DNA from 4 places in the Pantoea sp. X-Soil-YNGN-785 genome. Region 3 is predicted to be linked to each of the others. Evidence: riboswitches for the same ligand, from Rfam matches in the RefSeq annotation. Region 3 holds a riboswitch; each other region holds the start of a gene.

Region 1 (5,257 bases), on a different replicon from region 3:
TCGTTTTCACGCAGCAGGCCATCGACAATCTTGTGCATGTAGTGCAGGGAGAATTCGCGATAGTCACGACCGGTCAGCACGCCGCCCCAGGTATCAAAGACCATGACGGACTGCGCACCGGCGCGGATCTGAGCGTTGAGATAGAGGATGACGCTGTCGGCCAGCTTATCCAGCATCGCGTGCAGCGTCGCCGGATCGGCATACATCATCTTCTTAATTTTGGTAAACGCCTTGCTGCTGCCGCCTTCCACCATGTAGGTGGCCAGCGTCCACGGACTGCCGGAGAAGCCAATCAGCGGCAGATCGCCATTCAGGTTTTTACGGATGGTGCGGACCGCATTCATCACATAGCCCAGCTCCATTTCAGGATCGGGCACCGGCAAACGCTCAACGTCGGCGCGACAGGTGACAGGGTTAGAGAAACGCGGGCCTTCGCCGGTTTCAAAGTAGAGACCCAGTCCCATCGCATCCGGAATGGTCAGGATGTCACTGAAGAGGATGGCGGCATCCAGCGGATAACGGCGCAGCGGCTGAAGGGTCACTTCACAGGCCAGCTCGGCGTTTTTACACAGCGACATAAAATCACCCGCCTGGGCGCGTGTCGCTTTGTACTCCGGCAAATAGCGCCCGGCTTGTCGCATCATCCATACCGGCGTGACATCGACCGGCTGACGTAGCAGGGCACGCAAATAACGATCGTTCTTCAGTTCACTCATCTCAACACTCTCTCAATAACAGGCGTGTAGTGTAGCACTTTCACGCTTCGGCGCGGCACAGGGCGACGGTATCTTCAATCAGGCGGCGTGCCACGGTGCCTGGCGGTGGCAGCAAAGGCAGCGCATCAAAACGGAACCAGGCGGCATCCAGCAGCTCTTTACCGTCGTGTTGCAGATCGCCACTGTCATATTCCGCCATAAAAGCGGTCATTAGCGATTGCGGGAAGGGCCACGGCTGGGAGGTCACGTAACGGACGTTTTTGACGCGGATATTGCTCTCTTCCATCACTTCCCGGGCAACGGCCTGCTCCAGCGTCTCGCCGACCTCCACAAAACCGGCCAGCACGGTGTAGACCTTGTTGCGATGGCGGGCATGATTCGCCAGCAGGATTTCATCGCCACGACGGATAGCCACAATGATGCAGGGCGCGATCTGCGGATAGTAACGCTCACGGCAATGGCTGCAGAGACAGGCAAATTCATGTTTGCTGTGGTGCATCTCATGGCCGCAATAGCCGCACCAGCGATGAGAACGGTAGAATTCCGCCAGCTGTACACCGCGACCCACCAGCTGAAACAGCTCCACATCCTGATCGATCAGCTGTCGCACGGAGAACATATCGGAAGAACGCGGCTCACAAATCAGCCAGACTTTTTCGCCCTGCCATTCACCAATGGTCCGGGCCTTACTGCCGGTTAAACCAAATTTTTCGGCGTTTCCGTGGGGTAAATCACCTTGTGGCAACCAAAGTTTCTGTTCATGGCTGACAATCCACCATCCAGCGTCTACGCTTGAGATTTCGCATTGCATTTATTTCGTCATCCTTAGCGTCAACCCGCACGCTGAAGCCCTGATGTTAAGTGTGTAGATAAACAACTATAACTCACATGGAGTTAGATATGCTTAACCAGTTAGACGTCCTGGCTGAACGCGTAGGTGGCAGTAATGAACTGGTCGATTCGTGGCTTGAAGCACGCCGCCAGCTACTGGTGACCTATTATCACCTGGTCGGTCTTAAACCTAAAAAAGAGGCGCTGACGCGTCTTGACGAGCAGGCGCTCGACAACTTCTGTCACGGCCTGGTCGACTATCTTTCTGCCGGTCACTTCAGTATCTATGAGCGCGTAATCAGCGAAATGAGTGGCGACAGCCCGATGATCGCTGCCGCGCAGATCTACCCTCCGCTGGAAGCGAATACTGAGCGTCTGATGCAGCTGTATGACGGTCACCTGCAGCAGGCGATTGACGATGAAAACTGCATGACCTTCCAGCAGGCACTCTCCGAAGTGGGCGAAGTGCTGGAATCACGCTTTACGCTGGAAGATAAGCTGATCCAGCTGGCCTGGGATAACCAGCTTGCTACGCCGCCAGTGGCGAATGACAGCCATATCGCGCGTCCGGCTTGATGGTTAACAACGGCAAAGGGCTTGAGATTATCCCGTAGCCCTTTTATGCTGAACAGGTTCTGAGGAGTACTCTCCAGAGAACCTTTGTTATTTTAGCGTTGAAATGTAAGGTTTTTACGCCCGGGTCTGTTATCAGACACCCGCGTAAAAACTGCTTCTTGTCGGAGTGCCCAGTTGGGCTGAGACCGTTAATTCGGGATCCGCGGAACCTGACCAGGTTAGAACCTGCGTAGGGAACAAGAGTAAAAATTCTCTGTATGCCAGCATGCCTGTGCTGTCTATACGGTTACTCCTTCCGAACTCCGGACAAGCATCGTTCCCCTTTAACAGGAAGATTGCTATGTCTGACCCAAAAATGACCCGTCGTGAACAACGTGCCCAGGCGCAGGAATTTATCGATTCCCTGCAAAGCGGCAGTGCTTTTCCCCAGTCCCGTCGCATCTGGATTACCGGCAGCCGGGAAGATATTCGCGTGCCGATGCGTGAAATCACCCTAAGCCCGACCCACATCGGCGGCACCAAAGAACAGCCTCTCTATGAGCAAAATGAAGCGGTGCCGGTCTATGACACGGCGGGTGCTTATGGTGATCCCGCGGCGCAGATCGATGTGCATCGTGGTCTGGAAAAGCTGCGCGCTCGCTGGATTGCTGAACGCGACGACAGTGAGCTTCTCGAACAGAACAGCTCGGGCTATACCCAGCAGCGGCTGGCTGACGAGGGGCTGGATCATCTGCGCTTCGATCACCTTCCGACACCGCGCCGCGCCCGTGCAGGCCGCCGTGTCACGCAACTGCACTATGCCCGTCAGGGCAGGATTACCCCGGAAATGGAGTTCATCGCCCTGCGGGAAAACATGGGCCGTGAGCGAATCCGCAGTGAGGTGCTGCTGCAACAGCATCCGGGACACAGTTTTGGCGCACATCTGCCCGCCGACATCACCCCCGAGTTTGTCCGTCAGGAGGTCGCTGCCGGACGCGCCATCATCCCTGCCAATATCAATCACCCGGAATCGGAGCCGATGATCATTGGTCGTAACTTCCTGGTTAAGGTCAACGCCAATATCGGTAACTCGGCAGTCACCTCTTCTATCGAGGAAGAAGTGGAAAAGCTGGTCTGGTCGACCCGCTGGGGTGCCGATACGGTGATGGATCTCTCTACCGGTCGCTATATTCATGAAACGCGAGAATGGATTTTGCGAAACAGCCCGGTGCCCATCGGTACCGTGCCGATCTATCAGGCGCTGGAAAAAGTGAATGGCGTGGCTGAGGCGCTGAACTGGGAAATATTCCGGGACACGCTGCTGGAGCAGGCGGAACAGGGCGTCGATTACTTCACTATCCACGCGGGCGTGCTGCTGCGTTATGTCCCGATGACGGCGAAACGTCTCACCGGGATCGTGTCGCGGGGGGGATCGATCATGGCCAAATGGTGCCTGTCGCATCATCAGGAGAGCTTCCTGTATGAGCACTTCCGGGAGATCTGTGAAATCTGCGCCGCTTACGATGTCTCCCTGTCGCTGGGCGATGGTCTGCGTCCGGGTTCGATTCAGGATGCCAACGATGAGGCGCAGTTTGCCGAACTGCGAACCCTGGGTGAACTGACGCGTATTGCCTGGGAGTATGACGTTCAGGTGATGATTGAAGGTCCGGGACATGTGCCGATGCATATGATCCGCCGTAATATGACCGAACAGCTCGACCTGTGCGATGAAGCCCCCTTCTACACGCTTGGCCCGCTGACCACTGACATCGCGCCCGGCTACGACCACTTCACCTCGGGTATCGGTGCCGCCATGATTGGCTGGTTTGGTTGCGCCATGCTGTGCTACGTCACGCCCAAAGAGCATCTGGGTCTGCCGAACAAAGAGGACGTGAAGCAGGGATTGATCACCTACAAAATCGCGGCGCATGCTGCCGATCTGGCGAAAGGCCACCCCGGTGCGCAGATCCGTGATAACGCCATGTCCAAAGCGCGCTTTGAATTCCGCTGGGAAGATCAGTTTAACCTGGCGCTGGATCCCCATACGGCAAGGGCGATGCATGATGAAACCCTGCCGCAGGAGTCGGGCAAGGTGGCCCATTTCTGCTCAATGTGCGGCCCCAAATTCTGCTCAATGAAAATTTCCCAGGAGGTGCGCGAGTTTGCGGCACGCCAGGATGCCCGTGCCGAGCCGGTTGAAGTTGGCATGGCGCAGATGTCAGATCGTTTCCGCAGCCGCGGCAGTGAGCTCTATCACCCTGCCGATGCCATTAAGGAGGAGTAAGGATGCCTGCATTTCCCGCTACCGCCCCGCGTCTGGGACTTTATCCGGTGGTTGATAGCCCCGAGTGGCTCGAACGCCTGCTGGAGATGGGCGTTCGCACGCTGCAGCTGCGTATCAAAGATCAGCCTGATGAGGCCGCCGAGCCCGCCATTGCTCAGGCAATTGCGTTGGGCAAACGCTACGACGCGCGTCTGTTTATCAATGATTACTGGCAGCTGGCGATTAAACATCATGCTTATGGCGTACATCTGGGTCAGGAGGATCTGGATGTCGCCGATCTTGCCCGCATTCATCAGGCCGGGTTACGACTGGGACTCTCTACCCACGACGATGCGGAACTGGATCGCGCTCTGGCAATCCAGCCCTCTTACATCGCACTTGGGCATATTTTCCCGACGCAGACCAAAGAGATGCCTTCTGCACCGCAGGGCATTGCACAGCTGAATCAACACCTGACACGTCTGTCGCATATTCCCACCGTGGCGATTGGCGGTATCTCGATTGCACGGGCACCTGAGGTGCTGGCCACCGGCGTCGGCAGCATTGCGGTGGTGAGTGCGATTACTCAGGCAGATGACTGGCGTGCCGCAACGCGCACGCTTCTGGCGCTGGCAGGACCAGGCGATTAAGCATTTATGGAACCTGCCGCGCATATTGGCTGCAAAATCGGTAACGCCAGCGTTCTTCCGGGAAAGCAGCGCGCAAAGTGGAATGTTGCCGCTGGCGTGCTGTGATCCAAAACCTTAACGTGGCATCCGTCAGGTTAAGGTTATCTGACCAGGGCCGGTTCCCTCCTCTTGCCGGCCCTGCTTCTTCTTTTCGCTATGCGGGCGTCGAGGTGGAAGTCTGCGTCTCATGCTGGCACGAGAGC
Region 2 (5,257 bases), 310 kb from region 3:
TACCGACGCGCGGCGGAAAATGCAAAAGAGGCCGGTTTTGACGGTGTGGAACTGCATTCTGCCAACGGTTATCTGATTAACCAGTTTATTTCGGAGCACACTAACTTCCGCACGGATGAATATGGCGGCTCAGCAGAGAATCGTCTGCGTTTCCTGCGTGAAGTTGTTGAGGCGGTCAGCGCGGTATTTGGCAGCCACCGTGTTGGCGTGCGGTTTGCGCCATTGTTTTCGAGTACTGACGAAGAGCGCGTCTATCTTGGCCTGGTTGAAAGCGATCCCCATGCGACCTATATCCGCGCCGCGGAGTTGCTGAATGAGCTGGAAGTTGGCTATCTCTCTATTGCCGAAGCGGACTGGGATAATAGCCCGGATATGCCAGAGAGTTTCCGGGTTGCGCTGCGGGAAACATTCCGTTCTCCGATCATCTATTCTGGTCGCTACACGGCGGAAAAAGCACAGCATATGCTTGATAAAGGCTGGGGCGATCTGGCGGGTTTTGGCCGCTCGTTTATTGCGAATCCCGATTTGCCGGCACGCATTAAAGCAGGTTATCCGCTGAATCCCGTCGATCACGCTTCCCTGTATGGCGGCACTGAGAAAGGCTATACTGACTATCCTGTTTTTCAATCCTGATCTTATGTGAGGCGGCATGTCCCCCGAAAATGCCCTGAAGTTACTGTCCAACCCGACCCGGGTGGCAGTACTAAAGTGGCTTAAAAATCCTGACGAAGCGTTTGCGGGCTATTCTCAGCTCTATCCCTTCGCTCAGTATGGCGTCTGTGCCACCCTCATCCAGGACAAGGCGGGCTTATCACAGCCCGCTACTTCGTTATGCCTGAAAGCCCTGCACAATGCGGGGCTGGTCGAAGCCAGCAAAGTCGGGAAGTGGACCTATTATCGCCGCGCTGAACCACGTATTCGTGAAATAACCGACGTGGTGACACAATCGCTGCAGGCGCTTTAGGGCGCCTGCCGTTTCAGCACTTCTCTGTTATCTTATCTGCGAATGCTGAGTCTTTGCACTTACAGTAAACGCCTGCACCTATCCCCCGGATTTCTGACTCGTCTTCACGCACGCGGCTTGACGAAGCTGCCCGCTTAACTTACAACTAAAGCCGTCAGGGGAGTCTCGCCAGAGAGACTGAGAGGCTAATAGCGCAGTGCGCGGCTTAGCGACCCTTAGAACCTGACCCAGTTGATACTGGCGTAGGAAGACGGGTATCGCATCCGATACTTGCCGCAGGCGCGCGTTCGCGACGTCTTTGCCTATTCCCTCTGTATCACGGGTCTTCGTTAACCGATAACGAGGCCAAAGTGAAACATCTCATTCTTAATCACTCTCTTCCTCTCCGGTGGGCACCATGAGCCGCTGGTCGGTGCTGGGCAGCGGCGTTGCCGGGCTGTGTGTCGCCACGCTACTGCTGGAACGGGGAGAAGCCGTTGAAGTCATTACGCAGCCTGACTGTCGTGCCGCCTCGCACTGGGCGGGGGGCATGCTTGCGCCCTGGTGCGAAGCAGAAAGCGCGCCACACCAGGTCATCGAATGGGGCCAGCACGCTGCCGGATGGTGGGCGAAACGCGTCGACGGCGTGGAGCAGCAGGGCACGCTGGTGGTTGCGCCACCGCGTGACAGCCGCGAACTGACGCGCTTCGCCAGCATGACGCAGCAGCATCAGTGGGTCGCCCCCGGTGACATCGAACCGGCGCTGGAAAATCGCTTTGCCCGCGGCCTGTTCTTTGCTGCAGAGGCGCATCTTGATCCGCGCTGCGCACTGCAGCAACTGCGCGTCACACTGCACGAGGCGGGCATACCCTTTCACAGCGGCAAACCCGGCGGCAAAATCATCGACTGCCGCGGCATCCACGCTCTTGATCAGCAGCCCGCTCTGCGCGCCGTGCGGGGCGAAATGTTGATCCTGCATACGCATGACGTTCAGCTCTCCCGTCCGGTCCGTTTGCTGCATCCGCGCTTTCCCTGCTATCTGGTGCCGCGTGCCGGAGGCCACTTCATGCTTGGAGCCACCATGGTCGAAAGTCACGACAGCAGCCCGATCAGCGCCAGGGCGATGATGGAGCTGCTGAGCGCGGCTTACAGTCTGCATCCGGCGCTGGCTGAAGCACGGATCGTAGAGAGCGGCACCGGTCTGCGTCCCGCCTACCGCCAGAACCTGCCGGAAGTCCGCTATGAAAATGGGCGCTTCTCGTTAAACGGGCTGTACCGCCACGGCTTTTTACTGGCCCCGATTATGGCTGAAAAACTCATGCTGCAACTCACTCAGGAGATGACTCATGCGAGTTCAACTTAATGGACGCACGATTGAAACCAGCGCAACAACGCTGGCGGAACTTATGGCGGAGCAGCAGATCGACCCGCGCACCGTCGCCACCGCACTGAACGGTGAGTTTGTGCCGCGCAGCCGTTATGTCAGCCAGCAGCTTCAAGCGGGCAGCCAGCTGGAAATCCTGTCACCGATGCAGGGAGGTTAACCATGTTCTATCAATTCACTCCGCAATCCCGTTTTCTGCTTGGCACCGCCGGATATCCGTCACCCGACATTCTGCATCAGGCTATCGATGCATCAGGTGCGGAGATAATTACCGTCAGTCTGCGTCGTGAAGGCAGCGAAGGCGGTGCCTTTCGCACGCTGTTGCAGCGGCTCAACAAACGGATTCTGCCGAATACCGCGGGCTGCCATACGGTAAAAGAGGCGGTGACGACGGCACAGATGGCGCGTGAACTGTTCGACACGCCGTGGATCAAGCTGGAAGTGATTGGTCATGCCGACACGCTGCAGCCCGATCCCTTTGCGCTGGTTGAAGCGGCCCGGATCCTCTGCGCTGATGGCTTCCAGGTCTTTCCCTACACCACCGAAGATCTGATTGTCGGCGAGAAGCTGCTGGAAGCGGGTTGTGAAGTGCTGATGCCCTGGGGCGCGCCAATTGGTTCCGGCCAGGGGCTGCGCAACATCGAGGGACTCCGCGCCATGCGTGCGTGGTTTAAAGATGTGCCGCTGATAATTGATGCGGGCATCGGTGCGCCAGGCCAGGCGGCGCAGGCGATGGAGATGGGTTTTGATGGCGTGCTGCTAAACACCGCGGTGGCGAAAGCACGCGATCCGGTGCGGATGGCGGGTGCCTTTGCCGCCGCGATCCACGGCGGGCATGAGGCGTTTCAGGCGGGATTGATGGAGCAGCGTGACATGGCGTCAGCTTCAACACCCATTTTTGGTCTGGCACAGTTCTGAGGAGCAGCAATGGATCGGTATCAGCGACAGACCATGTTGCCGGAGATCGGTGAAGCAGGGCAACAGCGCCTGAGCAGGGCAAGGGTGCTGGTGGTGGGTGCGGGCGGACTCAGCGCGACACTGTTGCCGTTACTGGCCGGCGCGGGCGTAGGGTTTATTCGGCTTTACGATGGCGATCGGGTTGAGCTGCACAACCTTCACCGGCAGACATTGTTTGGCATTGGGGATGTGGGCCAGCCCAAAGCAATCTGCGCGCAGCGCGCGCTGGCGCAGCGAAATCCTGACTGCCACGTTGAGGCGCATCCCCGGATGTTGAGCGCCAGCCAACTGCCGCAGGCGCTGGAGGGGATCGTTCTGGTGGTGGATGCGGCGGATAACTTCGCCATTACCTATCAACTCTCTGACGCCTGCTCTCCGCGTGGTCTGCCGCTGATCTGCGCCTCGGTACTGGGTCGTAAAGGTTACGTCGGTGGATTCTGCGGCGGTGCGCCCGGTTATCGTGCGCTGTTTCCTCAGTTGCCGATGGCTTCGGGTAATTGCAACACGGCTGGCGTAATGGGGCCTGCGGTAGCAACGCTGGGCGCGATGCAGGCGCAGATGGTGCTGAGCGTATTGCTGAAACTGACGCCATCGCCGCTCGGCTGCATGATCCACTGCGACTTTGTGGACTGGCACGTCAGGCAATTCCGCTTTGATGACGCGCCTGAACCCGACGCGCCGGGCATCCCGTTTATCGATAAGCCGATGCTGAGTGAGGACGATTGCATTGTGGAACTGCGCAGTCCAGACGAAGCACCGGTCAGTGTGGCCGAACGGGTGCTACGCATTTTGCCGCAGCAGATAGCGGCCTGGCAGCCGCCGTCCGATCGGCGCGTGGTGCTGGTGTGTGCCAGTGGCATGCGTGCAGCTCAGGCGGCAGAAAACCTTGCCGCACGGGGGATCACGCGGCTGGCGCTGATGGCGGCAAACACGCTGTAGCCTGCCGGTCTACACAACCTCGACCAACTGGAACGTCTCGAAAATCAGCTCCATTTCCTTATGGAAATAGCCTTCACGCTCAAAGTAACGCTGATGCTCCTGGCGCCAGTGGTCGAGGCTGAGATCGCCTTCACCTTCCAGCATCGCCATCTCTGGCGTGACGCGGTCAAAACGCGTCAGGAACAGTCCGGTGGTACGGATCACGCAGACGGGCTGCTTTTCGCCGTTCAGCACAATGCTGTAACCACCTGGCTGCGGCAGTGCTTCCTGCTCCTGCCAACTCTGCAACGAACCGCAGCTTGCTACCTTCTTTCCGGCAATAATCAGCGTTGCCAGCGCGCTGGCTAATTCCGGGGAATCACCGAATGCATCTGTGAAGGCACCCGGATATTTGTCCTGCAGTTGTTCCAGCGTCATCGACATCCGAAAATCCTCAATAAAATAAGCGCCTGACCGGCATAAATACAGGTCAGCGTCGCTGTTAAGATGATGGTGCAGCAGTGTAGATGCTGCTGATAGCGCTACAGCTTACCCGGCCTGCTCATGGGAAAACAGGCTTAATTTTCAGGAGATTGGGTTTGCGTGCGTGCGGGATTGCAGAGGAGAGATACAGTCTGACGCGGCCAGCTACAGCCGCGTACAATAACTAACGCATCAGGAAGCTCGCCCAGTGTTCAATGTCGTCACCGCTGCTGATGTCGGGTTGCACCAGACCGTTCACCATAAAGGTGGGTGAAACGTGAATACCATTCTGACGGGCATATTTGCAGTGCCATTTAATTGCATTCTGCAGATCGGGCTGATCAAATGCGGCGCTGGCATCCACGCCGCTGTACTCTTTCAGGCGCGCCAGAATCTGGTTCGGCGTCGCATCGCGGTTCGGGCCGGTACAGTGATCGGTAAACTCAAACTCTTCGCGATGATCGGCGACGGCCTGCATCACCGTCTTCGCCGCCTCTTTACTGTCGCTGGCGGCGGCAAGGATATAACGCACAATCACGCCGGAATAGAGGTGCCACGGCTGTGATTGCAGG
Region 3 (5,257 bases):
CGACTTTGGCGCTCATGCCAAAGCCAAACCAGAGCACCAATAGCGGTGCCAGGGCAAATACCGGAATCGCCTGACTGGTGATCACCAGCGGCATCATCCAGCGCTGTAACCACGGTGAAAAGGTCATGCCCAGTGCCAGCACCGCGCCCAGCAGCACGCCGAGCGCCATACCGCTGAGGATTTCAGTCAGGGTGATCAGGCTGTGATGGCCGAGATAGCCAGTGTTGTCCCACAGTGCGGTAGCAACCGCAGCGGGCGAGGGCAGCAGAAAGGCCGGAACGGAAGTGAGCGTGGCGAGCCACCACAGCGCAATTAACCCGGCTGAGAGCATGACTCCACGGCGAAGCGCGGCGAAACGTAATTTCATCCGGCCAGCCTGCTTAGCTGTTTCAGCAAGGTGGCCTGACTCTGAATCACGCTGATGTCATCTGCCGCCCGCGGTGGCTGGCCCTGCAGTGGCGGGCAGGTTTCGATGCCTGCGGAACCCATTACCAGCAGGTGATGACCGAGGCGACAGGCTTCCGCGGCATCATGAGTGATCAGCAGCACGGTATGCCCGGCCAGCACATCTGCCGCCAGGGTCTGAATCTGCGTGCGGGTCAGTGCATCCAGCGCGGAAAAAGGCTCATCCATCAGCACAATCGGCTGTCGGGTGTAGAGTGTTCGCGCCAGCGCCACACGCTGACGCATACCGCCCGAAAGTGTCGCAGGTCGCGCACGGGCACAGTGGCTCAGGCCCACCCGCGCCAGCAAATGCTGCGCCAGGTCGCGATCGGCTTTCTCACCTTTCAGACGACTGGCGAGGCAGACGTTCTGTTCCACCGTCAGCCACGGATAGAGCAAATCCTGCTGCCCCATCCAGGCGATGCGCCCGGCCAGCGGCAGACCATCGCTGCCGTTAATCTGTCCCGAAGTGGGTGGCGTCAGACCGGCAATCACCCGCATCAGGCTGCTTTTACCCACGCCGCTGGCCCCCAGTAAAGCGGTCAATGCACCGCCCGCGATTTCCAGATTAAGCTCGCTGAACAGTTGCTGCTGATTAAGCGTCAGGCAGAGCTGGCGAACGGAAATACCCGGCGGCACGGCAGCGTTCAGCCGCGTCATGAGCTGACCTGCAGACAGTCAGCATAATTAAGCCCCATCTGCCAGAATGCCGCTTCCAGTCGGGTTGCGGTGGTAAATATCTCCGACAGTGAGTTAATACGCTGTTCACCGGCGCGCTGCTGAGCCAGAGTTTCAAACAGCATCAGTGAAGAACCGACGCCCGCCAGGTAGGACTCATCACCGTAATTCTCAATCCATGCCGCGTAAGGATTCCCCCCGAAGCGGGTCGCGGGATCCTCCAGCAGCCTCAGGCCGATTTCCGCATAACCGGCGACGCATGGCATCAGCGCCGTCATCAGCTCCAGCGCATCTCCGGTGTGACCCACGTCCAGCACGTAACGGGTGTAGTTGATCGTTTCCATTGCCTCCGTTTCGCTCGCCATCGCCTCTTCGCTGATGCCCCACTGCTGGCAGTAAGCCAGATGCAGCGGCAGTTCGCTGATAATGGCGTTCAGCGATGCCGTCGCGCTGCGTAATGTAGCCGGTTCTGAGAGTTTGCTGATCAACAGACCCCATGCACGGGCGAAGTGCAGCAGAAACAGATAATCCTGGGTGAGATAGTGACGAAAAGCGGCGGGTGGCAGCGTGCCGTGTCCGAGCTGCTGCACAAAATTGTGCCTGACATAATCGTGCCATTGCGTGCCCGCCTGCTGGCGCAGACGACCATAAAAGCCGGTTTCGAAAAGCGGATGTGTCATAGGATCTCCAGTAGCAGGGAGATCCGGGCATACGGTCTGGAACAGGGGATAGTGCAGGAGATAGGGCAGAAAATCTGCCGACCCGTCCCTTCGCTGGCATGACCCAGATCAGGTTCAAAGGGTTCGGCTTGCGCCATCTCAGCCCATTACAGGACACCCCTCGGAGACATTCGTTATACGATAATTATTGCCGGAGCACAACGCATGCGTGAGCGTTCTGCTCTGGCCCGGCTGATGCGGAGCAGGGCGCTCAGATATTACTTTTAAGTGACGGTGTCACTCAAGATCTGCCCCGTTACTGGCAATCACTTTCTTATACCACCAGAACGATTTCTTTCGCGTGCGCGCCAGCGTACCGTTCCCAAGATCGTCCCTATCAACATAGACAAAACCGTAGCGCTTGCTCATTTCACCGGTCGAAGCGGCCACCAGATCGATACAGCCCCAACTGGTGTAGCCGATCACCGGGACACCATCCTCTATGGCATCGCCCATGGCGCGGATATGCTCGCGCAGATAGCTGATGCGGTAGTCGTCATTGATCTCGCCATTCGCATCGATTTCATCGCGCGCGCCCAGACCATTTTCCACCAGGAAAAGCGGCTTCTGATAGCGGTCGTACATCATATTCATGGTAATGCGTAAGCCCAGTGGATCGATGCCCCAGCCCCACTCGCTACGTGGCACATGAGGGTTGGTCAGGGATTTCACCACATTGGCCGCGCTGCTGTTCTGTTCGTTCATCTCCGCCGAGGCGCAGCGAGAGGCGTAATAACTGAACGAGACAAAATCGACGCTGTTTTTCAGGATATCGGCATCGCCGTCAGCGATCTCAAGCGTGACACCTTTTTCACGGAACACGCGCGCAGCATAAGCCGGATAAGCACCGCGTGCCTGGACATCAATAAAGAACAGGTTTTCACGATCTTTTTCCAGCGCTGCCCAGACATCTTCCGGTTTGCTGGACCACGGATAGAAGTTGCCGCCTGCCAGCATGCAGCCGACCTGATTCGTCGGATTGACTTCATGCGCGATTCGCGTGACCAGCGCGCTGGCGACCAGTTCGTGATGTGCCGCCTGATACTTCACCTGCTCCCTGTTTTCATCCGGTTCGAACACCAGACCCGCACCGGAAAACGGGCTGTGCAGCAGGATGTTGATCTCGTTGAAGGTCAGCCAGTATTTCACCAGGCCATCAAACGCCTCGAAACAGCTACGGGCATAGCGGGCAAAGAAGTCGACCATTTTACGATTGCGCCATGAGCCATATTCGGTCACCAGATGCATCGGCACATCGAAATGACAGAGCGTAACCAGCGGTTCGATATTATATTTCCGGCACTCCTTAAACACCGCGCGGTAAAAAGCGATGCCCTCCGGATTGGGCGTCAGTTCATCGCCATTGGGATAGAGGCGGCTCCAGGCAATTGATGTGCGAAACACGCTGAACCCCATTTCCGCCATCAGCGCAATATCTTCCGGATAGCGGTGATAGAAATCGATGGCATCATGGCTGGGATAAAATTCATCATCCCGCAGCGTAAAGTGCTTTTCCAGACCCAGTTTGACCGCCAGTCGGTGTGGGCCATGCGGGATCATATCGACGGTGGTTAAGCCCTTTCCGCCCTCACGATAGCCGCCTTCACTCTGGTTGGCGGCTAACGCGCCGCCCCATAAAAACCCTTGCGGGAACCTTGAATCAGACATGCAATCCTCTTTTCCGGGTCAGCGTGACCCTTTCCTTTAGTGGCTATTAATCGCGTTGGTGCGTTCGGTAACAGGCGCAGATTGCGCGGCGGGACTGGATTCGGATTTGGTTTCAGTTTGCGCTTCAGGAATATCTTCAAACCCTAGCAGCAGCGTCAGCACAAACGACAGCACCACCGACAACACCATGACCGCGCCGACCCAGACGATACTCATGGGATTAGCCGGGTCGAAGAACTGTACGCTGGTGAAGAGGCCTGGCGAGGCCATCGAGTGGCTGGCCAGCCCGCCAATGCCCGCGACCGCGCCGCAGATAAAACCGCTGATCAGACAGGCGATCAGCGGCCGTTTCAGACGAACCGCCACGCCATACAGCGCCGGTTCAGAAATGCCGGCAATGATGGCAGACGCTGCTGCTGCCAGTGCCGTCTGGCGCAGTTCACGATTTTTGGTGCGAAACGCCACTGCCAGCGACGATCCGCCCAGCGACAGGTTGGCACCAATTTCTGACGGCATCACCATGCCCTCTTTGCCGGTTTCGGCAATGGTCTGGATGATGGTCGGCGTGAACACACGATGCATCCCGGTCATCACCAGCAGCGGCCAGATGGCACCCATAATCGCGACGGAAAGCCAGCCAAGATAGCCATGGATGGTGTAGACCAGCGCCGAAATACCGCTGCCGATCCAGATGCCGATCGGACCAATCAGCACAATCGCAATAGGGGCAGCAATCAGCACAATCAGCATCGGTTTCAGGAAGTTTTTGGTAACGGCCGGAGTAATGCGATCCACGCCGCGCTCAATATGGGACAGGATCCAGGTCATCACCAGTGCCGGGATCACCGTGTAAGTATATTTCACCGCGGTGACCGGGATGAAAGCGAACTCGACCGGCTGACCCTGCGCCGCTTTTGCCATCAGCTCAACAAAATTGGGATGCACCAGGACACCGGCGATGGCGATTGCCAGCGACATATTGGTTTTGAATTTCAGCGCCGCAGAGGCGGCCACCATAATCGGCAGGAAGAAGAATGCGCCGTCGCCAATCACGTTGAGGATCACCAGCGTTGACGAGCCTTTTTCAAACACCCCCGCCATATCCAGAATCATCGCCAGCAGCTTAACCATCGACCCGCCAATAATTGCCGGGATCAGCGGCGACATGGTGCCCACCAGCGCATCCAGAATGCCCGCGCCGATGCCTCGCAGGGTAATTTTGCGTTTCACCGGTTCAGTCGTTACCGCGCCGGGCGATCCCAGTGCCAGTACCGCCTGATAAGCCTGCGAAACGTTATTCCCTATGATCACCTGGCACTGCGTGTCGTTGTGCACCACCCCCATAACGCCCCTGATCGCTTTGAGGCGGGGATAGTCGACCTGGGATTCGTCTTTCACCACAAACCGCAGGCGGGTCATGCAGTGGGTTACGGCTTCGATATTGGTGAGGCCGCCTAGCGCATCGACAATGGCGCGTGACACCTCGGCATAGTTCATAGGCATGGTCGCTCTTCTCTGTAGGGTAAATCGGTTACGTTTTTATGTTTTTATCGGCTGCTGACAGGCAAATAGGAAACCGGTTTCACAAAATCATGAAGTGCTTTCAGTGGGCCGACAAGAGGGTAAATCAGTCAGATTTGTTTTTTGTGAACTTCATCACCTCCGGCGGGCCGGGTATCTGCGCCAGCGGGCAGGGTAAATATTTCCAACATTGAGAGGCTTAGGTAGACTGCAGAGCGACGCAGCAA
Region 4 (5,257 bases), on a different replicon from region 3:
TCGAACAGCGGCCCGCGTTTTGCCGGTTCTCCACTGGGTCACGAATTTACCTCACTGGTGCTGGCACTGTTACAGACCGGTGGGCATCCGTCGAAAGAAGCACAGAGCCTGCTGGATCAGATCGCGGCGCTGGACAGTGACTTCCATTTCGAAACTTATTATTCACTCTCATGCCATAACTGCCCTGACGTGGTTCAGGCGCTGAACCTGATGGCGGTGATTAACCCGCGCATCAGCCACACCGCTATCGACGGTGGCCTGTTCCAGAATGAGATTCAGGAACGCAACGTGATGGGCGTGCCAGCGGTTTACCTCAACGGTAAAGAGTTTGGTCAGGGCCGCATGAGCCTGGCCGAAATCGTCAGCAAAGTAGACACCAACGCCGATAAACGCGCAGCGGAAGAGCTGAACAAGCGTGACGCCTACGAAGTCCTGATTATCGGCAGCGGCCCGGCGGGCGCAGCGGCAGCGGTCTATTCAGCACGTAAAGGTATCCGTACTGGTCTGCTGGGTGAGCGTTTTGGCGGCCAGGTGCTGGACACGGTGGATATCGAAAACTACATCTCCGTGCCGAAAACCGAAGGGGCAAAGCTGGCAGGTGCACTGCGCGCACACGTTGATGATTACAACGTGGACGTCATCGAAAGCCAGAGCGCCATCAGACTGATTCCGGCGGCGAAAGAGGGCGGACTGCACGCCATCGAAACCGCCTCCGGCGCAGTACTGAAATCACGCAGCATCATCCTGGCGACCGGCGCACGCTGGCGCAACATGGGTGTGCCGGGTGAAGAAGAGTACCGCACCAAAGGCGTCACCTACTGCCCGCACTGCGATGGCCCACTGTTCAAAGGCAAGCGCACGGCGGTAATCGGCGGCGGTAACTCCGGTGTTGAAGCGGCCATTGACCTGGCGGGTATCGTTGAACACGTTACGCTGCTGGAGTTTGCCGGTGAGATGCGTGCCGACCAGGTGCTGCAGGATAAACTGCGCAGTCTGAAGAACGTTGATGTGATCCTGAACGCGCAGACCACTGAAGTGAAAGGCGACGGCACCAAAGTGACCGGCCTGCACTATATTGACCGTACGACGCAGACCACCCACGAGCTGCCGCTCTCCGGTATCTTCGTTCAGATTGGTCTGCTGCCGAACACCCCATGGCTGGAAGGCGCGGTTGAGCGCAACAAAATGGGTGAGATCATCATCGACGGTAAATGCGAAACCAGCCTGAAAGGCGTATTCGCAGCGGGTGACTGCACCACCGTGCCGTACAAGCAGATCATCATCGCCAGCGGCGAAGGTGCCAAAGCCTCACTGAGCGCGTTTGATTATCTGATCCGCACTAAGTCTGCTGAATAACGTTTCGTCAGCCAGACAACAGCCCTTCAGCATCCATGCTGAAGGGCTTTTTTATTAATAGCCCGCCAGCGTCATCAGCATCATCCATACTGGCGTCGTCACCGCCGCAAATACCGTAGAAAAGAGCATACTCGCCGCCGCCGGGCCAGGAATGACATTGAACTTCTGCGACATCAGATAGACGTTAACTCCGACCGCCATCGAGCCCAGCAATACCACCACTTTACTCTCTAGCGGCGGCAAGCCGGTCAGCCAGGCAATCGCCCATACCGTCATCGGCTGCAGTATCAGCTTCAGCAGGCAGATGGTATAGCTCTCTTTAAGTCCGTCCCGCACCCGATAGTGCGCCAGGCTCATGCCCAGCGTGACCAGCGACAGCGGCGCGGCCAGTGAAGCCAGCATCTTTAACGGTTCCGCGGCGAGCATTGGCAAAGGACGCTGCAGAAAACTCCAGGCCGTTCCGCTGAGAATGCCGATGATCAGCGGATTCTTCAGCACGCCAGTCAGAGTGTGCCACACGCCTTGCAGCGAGAAGCTGCCCTGTTTTGCCCATTCGACCGAAACGGTGAGTAAGGTCCAGAGGATCAGGCTGTTAAACACCAGCACCAGCGCCACCGGGGGCAGGGCTTCTGGCCCGAGCAGCACCGTAGCTACCGGGATCCCCAGCATCACGTTATTGGAAAAGATGCCGCCCAGGGCAAAGACCGAAGCCGCCACGCCATCCAGATTAAACAGCCTTGTTGCCAGCACTCTTCCCACGATAAATACCAGCAGGCAACTGCCGAAGAAGGCCAGGAGCAGGCGCGCATCCACCGGCGGACTTTGCGAGAAGGTGCTCATCACCCGAAACAGCATGCAGGGCAGCGCGACGTTAAACACAAAACGGTTCATCCCTTCACTGATGCTGGCGGGCCATTTTCCGAGGCGCGTCAGGCAGTATCCCAGCAAAATCAGGATAAACAGCGGAGCTGACAGATAAATTTGATGGCTAAGGCTTTCAAACAGCAGTGGCATAGGGAGAGTCTGGTCAGACGATGATTAGTTACCAGACTAACAAATTGCTAACTAACTGTTAACTATAACGGTGTCCGGATTGAGCGCAGCAGGGACGCTAGCCTAACCAGCGGCGTGCCTGCTGGTCACTGATATCGCGATAATAGACGCGATGAATGATTTCGCCGCAGCCCGCACAGTGCGCGGAAATATAGGTGGAAAGATAAGATCTGCCATTTGGCGCGATAGCACCCCGACGTTCAATAATAATATCCTGCCATCGATGGCGGTGAGGAATAAGCGCTGATAATCGCATCATACATCCTGAATAGTATGAATTTCTGCTCCAGAAGTTTATTAACTCACTGAAATAAAGTGTTTTTTACGATGATGCTGCGGGCAGGTTAATTATTATAGGGTCACCAGAATCCCTGCGGGAAATATTACCCGTCAGGGTAATAAACAGGGCTACCTAGAAAGAGGTATCCCGATAACCCGCAGCATTAAGCCTTTTTCTGTACTGCTGAGAGTTGATCGGGATCATGTGAATTGTTCCAGTTCCGATTATTTTCCAGGCTTGCTTTAACGGTACGCCTTGCCTATGCTGCAAGCCGTAACACGACTCGGGGTGCCCTTCTTTGTGAAGGCTGAGAAATACCCGTATTACCTGATCTGGATAATGCCAGCGTAGGGAAGTCTGATGCCTGACCGCATTCGCCTTCTTGTTCGCCGGTTGGGAGCAACGATGACACATCAATCTCAACACCTTTCTGCCGCGCACTTCGCGCCCGTTCTGCACACTTTCCGCCGTCAGTCACCGCTGGTGCACTGCATGACCAATGACGTGGTCCAGAATTTCACTGCCAACGTCCTGCTGGCACTCAATGCCTCACCAGCAATGGTGATCGATGCTGACGAAGCGGCACAGTTCAGCCGCTTTGCCGATGCGTTGCTGATTAACGTCGGCACCTTAACCCGTGAGCGTCAGCAGGCGATGCAGGCTGCCGTCACCGCCGCCAGTGAGGCGGGAACCCCCTGGACACTCGATCCGGTCGCCGTCGGCGCGCTGACGCTGCGCAGTGACTTCTGTCAGCAGCTGCTCAGCCAGCAACCGGCGGTGATCCGCGGTAATGCGTCAGAGATTCTGGCGCTGGCGCAGCAGGCCAGTGGCGGGCGCGGTGTTGATACGCTGCATCAGGCGGATGCAGCACTCGATGCGGCACTGCAACTCGCTGAGACCTGGCATTCGCTGGTCATTGTCACCGGCGAAGTGGACTATGCCACCGACGGTCAGCGAATCCTCGCCATCAGCGGTGGACGTCCGTTAATGACGCGCGTGGTCGGAACCGGCTGCGCGCTCTCTGCCGTAGTGGCGGGATTCAGTGCTCTGCCGGGCGATCGGCTGATGAATGTGGCGGCAGCCTGTCAGGTCATGGCCCTGGCGGGGGAAAAGGCGGCGGCGCAGGCAGCCGGGCCGGGCAGCTTTGCCACAGCATTTATTGATGCACTCTGGACGCTGGAGGTGGAGCATGAAGCGCATTAATGCTCTGACGATTGCCGGTACCGATCCCAGCGGTGGCGCAGGCATTCAGGCCGATCTGAAAACTTTCTCTGCCCTGGGCGCCTACGGCACCAGTGTGATTACCGCACTGGTGGCGCAGAACACGCAGGGCGTGCAGTCGGTTTATCGCATTGAACCGAGCTTTGTTGCCGCTCAGCTCGATTCAGTGCTGGATGACGTGCGCATCGACAGCGCAAAAATCGGCATGCTGTCTGAAACGGCCATCGTGGAGCAGGTTGCGGCCCGGCTGAGGCGTGCTGAGATCCCGTTCGTGGTGCTGGATACAGTGATGGTCGCGAAAAGTGGCGATGCGCTGCTCTCGCCAGACGCCGTGGCCAGCGTACGCGAGCAGTTATTACCACAGGTGTCGCTGATCACGCCAAATCTGCCGGAAGCGGCGGCATTGCTGGATTGCGCTATTGCCACCGATGAGGCGGAGATGCGCGAGCAGGGACGGGCCTTGCTGGCACTCGGCTGTCAGGCGGTGCTGATGAAGGGTGGTCATCTGGCGGCGGCGGAGAGTCCGGACTGGCTGATTACTCACTCAGCAGAACAGCGATTCAGCACGCCACGCGTGCATACCCGTCATACCCATGGCACCGGCTGCACGCTGTCGGCCGCCTTAGCTGCGTTACGTCCGCGCCATGCTGACTGGGCAGAGACGATTGATGAAGCCAAAAACTGGTTGCAGCAGGCGCTGTTAAAGGCGGATTCGCTGGAGGTCGGAAAGGGGATTGGACCGGTGCACCATTTTCACCAATGGTGGTAAAGGCGAAGGCCCGCATCGACCTGGTATTCAGGCGGTGCGGGCAGTTTCAGGGGGCTTCAAACCAGGCGCTGTTGCGCTCGGCAATCGGGGTGATTGAGAAGATCATCTCCTGCAGGTGACGGCGCATCGCCGCTTCGGCGGCATCGGCATCATGGCGCTTCAGCGCGGCAAAAATCTCTTCATGCTGCTCAATCAGCCTCTCCGGTGGTGAGACTTCACTCAGCGTCAGAAACCGCACCCGGTCCATGGCCGCTTTTATGTTTTCCACCGTTTCCCAGGCGAGCTTGCAGTCAATGCTTTCAGCGATCAGGCGATGAAACTCATCATCCAGAGTGAGGAAAGCCTGGCTGTCATGCCGCCCGGCGGCCATGCGCTGCAACTGCAGATTGTGTTCCAGCGCCATCAGGGCGGGATCGTCAATCTCCACCGCTGCCCGCCGCACTACCGACACTTCCACCGCCTCACGGATAAAACGGCCATCCGCGACACGTTTAGCGGAGATTTTGCGCACGAAGGTGCCGCGCTGCGGCAATACCTGTACCAGTCCGGCTTCAGCCAGCTTAATGAACGCTTCACGC

The links. Region 3 has a riboswitch for thiamine pyrophosphate ahead of tenA (thiaminase II). Riboswitches for the same ligand answer to the same signal wherever they lie in the genome.
Region 1: linked by a shared signal. The riboswitch ahead of thiC (phosphomethylpyrimidine synthase ThiC) and the one ahead of tenA (thiaminase II) in region 3 are both predicted to bind thiamine pyrophosphate.
Region 2: linked by a shared signal. The riboswitch ahead of AC6I8E_RS20860 (FAD-dependent oxidoreductase) and the one ahead of tenA (thiaminase II) in region 3 are both predicted to bind thiamine pyrophosphate.
Region 4: linked by a shared signal. The riboswitch ahead of thiM (hydroxyethylthiazole kinase) and the one ahead of tenA (thiaminase II) in region 3 are both predicted to bind thiamine pyrophosphate.

What each region holds. Positions count from the first base shown of each region.
Region 1 covers NZ_AP035942.1:245,170-250,426, reverse strand. Annotated here, with positions in the region: gene hemE (uroporphyrinogen decarboxylase) at 1-716, opposite strand, end outside; gene nudC (NAD(+) diphosphatase) at 757-1,527, opposite strand; gene AC6I8E_RS01090 (Rsd/AlgQ family anti-sigma factor) at 1,617-2,123, shown strand; TPP riboswitch at 2,276-2,376, shown strand; gene thiC (phosphomethylpyrimidine synthase ThiC) at 2,464-4,386, shown strand; gene thiE (thiamine phosphate synthase) at 4,389-5,015, shown strand; gene AC6I8E_RS01075 (aminotransferase-like domain-containing protein) at 5,209-5,257, opposite strand, start outside.
Region 2 covers NZ_AP035943.1:470,968-476,224, reverse strand. Annotated here, with positions in the region: gene AC6I8E_RS20870 (alkene reductase) at 1-633, shown strand, start outside; gene AC6I8E_RS20865 (ArsR/SmtB family transcription factor) at 650-964, shown strand; TPP riboswitch at 1,111-1,230, shown strand; gene AC6I8E_RS20860 (FAD-dependent oxidoreductase) at 1,362-2,306, shown strand; gene thiS (sulfur carrier protein ThiS) at 2,290-2,487, shown strand; gene AC6I8E_RS20850 (thiazole synthase) at 2,490-3,245, shown strand; gene AC6I8E_RS20845 (ThiF family adenylyltransferase) at 3,255-4,223, shown strand; gene AC6I8E_RS20840 (ASCH domain-containing protein) at 4,233-4,646, opposite strand; gene AC6I8E_RS20835 (DsbA family protein) at 4,870-5,257, opposite strand, start outside.
Region 3 covers NZ_AP035943.1:123,375-128,631, forward strand. Annotated here, with positions in the region: gene AC6I8E_RS19115 (ABC transporter permease) at 1-367, opposite strand, end outside; gene AC6I8E_RS19120 (ABC transporter ATP-binding protein) at 364-1,104, opposite strand; gene tenA (thiaminase II) at 1,101-1,802, opposite strand; TPP riboswitch at 1,871-1,973, opposite strand; gene AC6I8E_RS19130 (6-phospho-beta-glucosidase) at 2,079-3,509, opposite strand; gene ascF (PTS cellobiose/arbutin/salicin transporter subunit IIBC) at 3,546-5,012, opposite strand.
Region 4 covers NZ_AP035942.1:2,661,998-2,667,254, reverse strand. Annotated here, with positions in the region: gene ahpF (alkyl hydroperoxide reductase subunit F) at 1-1,356, shown strand, start outside; gene AC6I8E_RS12400 (AEC family transporter) at 1,411-2,370, opposite strand; gene AC6I8E_RS12395 (hypothetical protein) at 2,468-2,665, opposite strand; TPP riboswitch at 2,964-3,060, shown strand; gene thiM (hydroxyethylthiazole kinase) at 3,095-3,892, shown strand; gene thiD (bifunctional hydroxymethylpyrimidine kinase/phosphomethylpyrimidine kinase) at 3,879-4,679, shown strand; gene AC6I8E_RS12380 (GntR family transcriptional regulator) at 4,726-5,257, opposite strand, start outside.